DNA from 2 places in the Sporosarcina sp. FSL K6-2383 genome. Region 2 is predicted to be linked to the other one. Evidence: a T-box and tRNA genes for the amino acid it is inferred to sense, from the RefSeq annotation. Region 2 holds a T-box; the other holds one or more tRNA genes.

Region 1 (3,379 bases), 1.6 Mb from region 2:
CTTTCTACGATAGTCGTCGATAACCTTATTTCTTGCAATAGAAACCAACCATGTCTTCGGATGTGACTGGCCTTTAAAACCGGGTATCTTTTTTATAGCAATCATAAATGTTTCTTGCACAAGATCCTCAACATCCATCGAGCCTGTATAGTAAATTAGAAAACTAGTAATATCCCTCTCATACAATTGAAACCATTCCTCGATTCTATGATCCGTCACTCATTCTCCCCTCCTTTACTCATTAGACGATTTACTGCGTAAAATATTACAGCACCAAAATCAAAAAAACGTTCCCTTCGTATTACAAAAGGAGCGTCTCAGTTTAATTTACATACGTTCTGCAATCTCTTTCAAAGCAATTGCCCGGTTAACAATAAACCTTTTCATATAATTTTCTAAAAACAATCTATCTGCAAGATCCCCCAGCAGCCCTAAAGGGGATTGATATTGAAAACGATCAATCATCAGTGTCCCATTATCCTGCTCTATAAATTCATGGATATGGTGAAATGAATGGAAAGCTCCTTTTATCATAATATCTTCAAACAAATAAGGCCTATTCATAACCGTCACTTTAGCAGTAAGTCTTTGCCTAATACCTAAATGAACTGCTTCCCACGTAACGACATCTCCAGCCTGCAATAAACCCGTCGTAACTCCACCAACAGCTTTCTCCCGTGTATCCGCTGTTGTTTGCGTATGAATCTCCACATCTCGTGCAAGATCAAAGCAGCGCTCTATTGGTGCTTTAATAAATTCATGATGTTCAATTAATGGCATGACCATTCCTCCACTCACCATGCTAACTTTTACTGTAGCACAGTAGCGTCTTAGATAAAAGAATACATAAAAAAAGACACAACCGAAGTCATGTCTTTTTTACTTGATACCCGAGGCCGGACTTGAACCGGCACGCCTCGCGGCATCGCATTTTGAGTGCGACGTGTCTGCCATTCCACCACTCGGGCATGTTACTATTCATTTATAAAATTGGAGGCGGCAACCGGAATCGAACCGGTGATAAGGGTGTTGCAGACCCATGCCTTACCGCTTGGCTATGCCGCCGTAGATTAATGGAGCGGAAGACGGGATTCGAACCCGCGACCCCGACCTTGGCAAGGTCGTATTCTACCACTGAACTACTTCCGCGAAACTACTGGGGTAGCTGGATTCGAACCAACGAATGACGGAGTCAAAGTCCGTTGCCTTACCGCTTGGCTATACCCCAAAAAAATGGGGCGGACGAGGGGAATCGAACCCCCGAATGTCGGAATCACAATCCGATGCGTTAACCACTTCGCCACGACCGCCATAATAACTATTCATTTATCAAAATCATGGGGCGACTGAGGGGAATCGAACCCCCGAATGTCGGAATCACAATCCGATGCGTTAACCACTTCGCCACAACCGCCACAATATGTGAGAAAAATGGCAGGGGCAGTAGGAATCGAACCCACATCAAAGGTTTTGGAGACCTCTATTCTACCGTTAAACTATGCCCCTGTAAATTGGTGGTGGGGGACGGATTCGAACCGCCGAACCCGGAGGGAGCGGATTTACAGTCCGCCGCGTTTAGCCACTTCGCTACCCCACCAATATGAAGTAATGGTGCCGGCGAAAGGACTTGAACCCTCAACCTACTGATTACAAGTCAGTTGCTCTACCAATTGAGCTACACCGGCACATAGAATTGAAACGATGGCTCAGGACGGAATCGAACCGCCGACACAAGGATTTTCAGTCCTTTGCTCTACCGACTGAGCTACTGAGCCATACAAATATTCATTTTTCAAAAAAAATGGCGGTCCCGACCGGGATCGAACCGGCGATCTCCTGCGTGACAGGCAGGCATGTTAACCGCTACACCACGGGACCATTTGGTTGCGGGGGCAGGATTTGAACCTGCGACCTTCGGGTTATGAGCCCGACGAGCTACCACTGCTCCACCCCGCGACAATACTATTCGTAATAATAAAAAGTACACGCAATTCATTTTTGATCTAGGACTTCACTATAATTTCCTTTCAGGAAATTATACAAATCGCATTCTTCGTTATGCGACTTGCTCCACCCCGCGACAATACTATTTATTAAAAGATAATGGTGGAGGATGACGGGCTCGAACCGCCGACCCCCTGCTTGTAAGGCAGGTGCTCTCCCAGCTGAGCTAATCCTCCTGGGTAAAAGTGCGATAAGCTTCGCATTACTGCGTCAACTTCATTCGCTTACTAAGTCACGTACTTATGTACGCTCCTTCGTTCTCTCAATCGTTTCTTTGTTCTATTCGCTTCTCCCACTTTTACCGGGAGTTTTCTTTGCTTTTTAAAAGTTGTTAAAATAAAATGGTGACCCCTACGGGATTCGAACCCGTGTTACCGCCGTGAAAGGGCGGTGTCTTAACCGCTTGACCAAGGGGCCATACTTATAAAGGCTTAACTGGCGGAGAGCAAGGGATTTGAACCCTTGAGACAGCGTTAGCCGCCTACACGATTTCCAATCGTGCTCCTTCGGCCACTCGGACAGCTCTCCTAAATGGCTCCGCAGGTAGGACTCGAACCTACGACCGATCGGTTAACAGCCGATTGCTCTACCACTGAGCTACTGCGGAATAATACTATAGATCATACATTCAGTATGTTCTTTGAGAATAACAGCCCAGCGATGTCCTACTCTTGCAGGGGGAAACCCCCAACTACCATCGGCGCTGAAGAGCTTAACTTCCGTGTTCGGGATGGGAACGGGTGTGACCTCTTCGCCATCATCACTAGACTGTTTTCACAAGACAATAATTATTGTATCAAAACTTGTGAATTATTACAAGCGCTTTTCCAAAATAATTAATTTTGTGCACTCAAAACTGAATAAAACAGACAATGTGTTTCACAAATCAGGGCCAACCTGCCCTTTTTACTAGAAGGTTAAGTCCTCGTTCGATTAGTATCTGTCAGCTCCACACGTCGCCGTGCTTCCACCCCAGACCTATCAACCTCATCTTCTTTGAGGGAACTTACTTACTTGCGTAATGGGAAATCTCATCTCGAGGGGGGCTTCATGCTTAGATGCTTTCAGCATTTATCCCGTCCACACATAGCTACCCAGCGATGCCTTTGGCAAGACAACTGGTACACCAGCGGTGTGTCCATCCCGGTCCTCTCGTACTAAGGACAGCTCCTCTCAAATTTCCTGCGCCCGCGACGGATAGGGACCGAACTGTCTCACGACGTTCTGAACCCAGCTCGCGTACCGCTTTAATGGGCGAACAGCCCAACCCTTGGGACCGACTACAGCCCCAGGATGCGATGAGCCGACATCGAGGTGCCAAACCTCCCCGTCGATGTGGACTCTTGGGGGAGATAAGCCTGTTATCCCCGGGGTA
Region 2 (3,379 bases):
TGCGTATAAGCTAGCGATGAGTTCGACGAAATCGATGACGGGTCATTTATTGGGTGCGGCAGGTGGACTGGAAGCAATTTTCACGGTGAAGGCGTTGCAGGAAGGGATTCTGCCTCCGACAACGAATTTTGTCAATGCTGATCCAGAATGTGATCTTGATTATGTGACGGAAGGTGCGCGCAAGGCGGACATCGAGTATGCGATGAGCAACTCACTCGGCTTCGGCGGACATAACGCATCACTTGTTTTTAAGAAAATCTAAATTTGAATTTGGATAGGGCGTCCCAGTTATATGGGACGTCTTTTTTTATTGTGCGGAGGTGGTTGCGAGGTGGAAAGTGTGTCATTAGAGTTAACGCGATTGCCGTGACAGTTTCGAGTCTAGGCATTACAGAATGCCAATTTGCCATGACAGTTCCTGTTTGCCATTAGAGTTAACGCGATTGCCATGACAGTTTCGAGTCTAGCCATTACAGAATGTCAATATGCCATGACAGTTCCTGTTTGCCATTAGAGTTAACGCGATTGCCGTGACAGTTTCGGGTCTAGCCATTACAGAATGCCAATTTGCCATGACAGTTCCTGTTTGCCATTAGAGTTAACGCGATTGCCGTGACAATGCGTGTTTGCGCTGACAACCCGCAACTTCTCCTGAATTCATTCGAAGTAAAAGCCCCCTTCGTCTAAAGGGGGCAATGTCGTCATATATTTAAAGAAAATTCAAAGGACGATGTATATTGACACGACTATTTCTGTTTCTTATCAGTTATGGACTAATTGTGGTTACCGTATCGAATATGATTTTATATTTTAATTATCGAGCGCTTGGATATGAATGGCAACAGATTATCTACTATATCTTGCATACTGCTGACTTCACGCTCTTTGTACTAGCCGTGTTGATACTTATTCTTACCGTCTACGTCCGAGTCCCATCGCGGCTTCCATCTTCCCGAGGGTAGCGGCAGCAATGGCATGTGCTTTCTCAGCACCTTTATCGAGTATGTCGTCAAGGACAGGCGATTCGAGTAGCGCAAAGTATTTTTCTTGGATAGGAGATAAATGGTTAATGATAGTTTCAGCGACACCGGCTTTGAATGCACCGTAGCCAAGACCTTCGTATTTCGCAACAAGATCCTCAATGGAAACTCCACTTAGAGCGGATTCAATAGTTAATAAATTGGATACGCCTGGTTTATTTTCCACATCATAAGCTACAACACCGTCTGAGTCAGTGACTGCACTCTTGATTTTCTTCTCAATTTCTTTCGGTGTATCAAGAAGGGAAATCGTTCCTTTTTTATTCGGATCAGATTTACTCATTTTTTTGAGTGGTTCTTGAAGTGACTTAATTCGTGCCCCGTTTTTCGGAATGCGGATTTCTGGAATTGTCAGGACATCGCCATAGCGTTTGTTAAAGCGCTCAGCCAAATCACGTGTCAATTCAACATGCTGCTTCTGATCATCACCAACCGGGACGATATCCGTGTTATATAGAAGGATATCAGCGGCCATTAGTGGCGGATACGTTAGAAGAGCTGATGATACGCCTTCTTTTCCATCGGATTTATCTTTGAACTGTGTCATCCGCTCCAATTCGCCGATGTACGAAATACATTGCATAATCCATCCAGCTTGTGCGTGTGCTGGTACCTCGGATTGGATGAACAACACTGCTTTTTCTGGATCAATTCCAGTTGCAACATAAAGTGCAGCAAGCGAGCGAATCGCTTTCGCTAACTCTGCTGGGTCTTGTTGAATGGTAATCGCATGTTGATCCACAATACAAAATAAGCATTGCTGTTCGTGCTGCAACTCCGTAAATTGTCGAAAAGCTCCGATATAGTTGCCGAGTGTCACGATTCCTGTAGGCTGTACGCCTGAAAAAATGGTTTTCATGAATAAATCTCCTCCTCAATTTTTGAAAGTTGCTAAGGAACGCGGCTAAAGTGCGCGACGTCCTGTCGCAAAAGCCGCACATCTACATCCTGTAGACGAAAAAACATCAGCCGTCCCCGTAAAAGGGACGACTGATGTTTATATCAACCGTGGTACCACCCGAATTGCCCGAAGGCCACTCAAATACCCTTAACGCGGGGGGACGTGACAAGCTATCAAAAAATTTCACTTGTCAGGCTCGGGAACCCATTCTTTCAATATCGTTTACCTGTTTGCACCAACCACAGGCTCTCTATAAAACGATTACTGAAATACTATTTCCGTCATTGCCATTCGCTCAACTGTTTTCAAGATTATAATACGTCCATGATTAGTTTGCAATAGACATAACTTAATTCAGCAGAAGTTCACTGCTGAATCAAATTAAGCCTCCGGCGGATTCTATTAGATGTAAAAAATAACAAGCCCAATCCCCATGACGATTAAAACGAGGGCGCCAGTTCCTAAAAAAGGAAAAACAGGTGCTGAGAAAATTTCAGAAGGCGTTCGCATGGACATGACATCCTCCATCCGTCTTTTCGGTGTTAGCATTTTTCGCATTGTAACAGTGAATACATCAAAGAAACCAGTAGAAAATACAAAAATAACTAAACCGATAAACGTAATCGTTCCTCCAATAAGAAAAGATGAATTTATATAGGAGAGTAATGTTAGTTCTTTAAAATACGCGAGCATAATCAAGGCAATTATGAGTTGTGCAATGAAGAAATTTCGTGTCATTTTTTTCAAATTCCCACCTCAGTTCTGAATAATCTTAAAGGATTATTATTGAAAAATCAATGAATCGCTATTTATTACGAAATCAGAAATATTGGAATATAACATCATGAATGCTGATATAATCAGTTTCTTAATAGAATATCTGTCTTAGAACACTATAAAATATAAAAAAGGGATGTACAACTGCAATAATCATTGTATAATATTATTGTAAGTAGTTTTCAGACAATTTTGAGGAGGTCATTGATTTGAAAAACCACAAATTTATGTGGCTTGTAAGCATTTTGCTTGTACTAAGCGCGTTCCTTGCGGCGTGTGGCGACAAAACAGAAGATGCAGGCACTAAAGATCCAGTCAAAGAAGAAGACAAACCGGTTGCAGAGACTCCGGAAGAAGACTTAGCACAGGTTTTGAACTTAATTGAATCTGCAGAAATTCCTTCTATTGACTCATCAGTTTCAGAGGATGCTGTTGGTTTCAACGTACTAAACAACATCATGGAAGGGCTTTACCGTCTAGATGCAGATAGCCTTCCAACACCTGGTATGGCTGATGGTGAGCCAGAAATTAGTGAAGACGGATTAACGTATACATTTAAACTTCGTGATGCACAATGGTCTGATGGTACACCTGTTACTGCAAACGATTTCGTATTTGCTTGGCAACGTGCAATCGATCCAGCTACTGGTTCTCCTTATGG

The links. The T-box of region 2 lies ahead of trpS (tryptophan--tRNA ligase). A T-box ahead of a tRNA ligase gene usually reads a tRNA of that ligase, here a tRNA-Trp.
Region 1: it has a tRNA-Trp gene. The T-box ahead of trpS (tryptophan--tRNA ligase) is inferred to sense a tRNA for this amino acid. The anticodon was not compared.

The regions. Positions count from the first base shown of each region.
Region 1 is NZ_CP152017.1:3,413,499-3,416,877, forward strand. It holds gene MKZ10_RS17205 (sigma-70 family RNA polymerase sigma factor) at 1-219, opposite strand, end outside; gene MKZ10_RS17210 (SRPBCC family protein) at 328-780, opposite strand; tRNA gene MKZ10_RS17215 (tRNA-Leu) at 888-968, opposite strand; tRNA gene MKZ10_RS17220 (tRNA-Cys) at 992-1,065, opposite strand; tRNA gene MKZ10_RS17225 (tRNA-Gly) at 1,075-1,149, opposite strand; tRNA gene MKZ10_RS17230 (tRNA-Gln) at 1,157-1,228, opposite strand; tRNA gene MKZ10_RS17235 (tRNA-His) at 1,235-1,310, opposite strand; tRNA gene MKZ10_RS17240 (tRNA-His) at 1,339-1,414, opposite strand; tRNA gene MKZ10_RS17245 (tRNA-Trp) at 1,433-1,506, opposite strand; tRNA gene MKZ10_RS17250 (tRNA-Tyr) at 1,513-1,597, opposite strand; tRNA gene MKZ10_RS17255 (tRNA-Thr) at 1,610-1,685, opposite strand; tRNA gene MKZ10_RS17260 (tRNA-Phe) at 1,703-1,775, opposite strand; tRNA gene MKZ10_RS17265 (tRNA-Asp) at 1,803-1,878, opposite strand; tRNA gene MKZ10_RS17270 (tRNA-Met) at 1,882-1,956, opposite strand; tRNA gene MKZ10_RS17275 (tRNA-Val) at 2,105-2,180, opposite strand; tRNA gene MKZ10_RS17280 (tRNA-Glu) at 2,347-2,421, opposite strand; tRNA gene MKZ10_RS17285 (tRNA-Ser) at 2,441-2,532, opposite strand; tRNA gene MKZ10_RS17290 (tRNA-Asn) at 2,537-2,611, opposite strand; rRNA gene rrf (5S ribosomal RNA) at 2,657-2,772, opposite strand; rRNA gene MKZ10_RS17300 (23S ribosomal RNA) at 2,918-3,379, opposite strand, start outside.
Region 2 is NZ_CP152017.1:1,304,008-1,307,386, forward strand. It holds gene fabF (beta-ketoacyl-ACP synthase II) at 1-262, shown strand, start outside; gene trpS (tryptophan--tRNA ligase) at 913-1,899, opposite strand; T-box leader at 2,020-2,235, opposite strand; gene MKZ10_RS06510 (DUF3899 domain-containing protein) at 2,344-2,679, opposite strand; gene MKZ10_RS06515 (peptide ABC transporter substrate-binding protein) at 2,928-3,379, shown strand, end outside.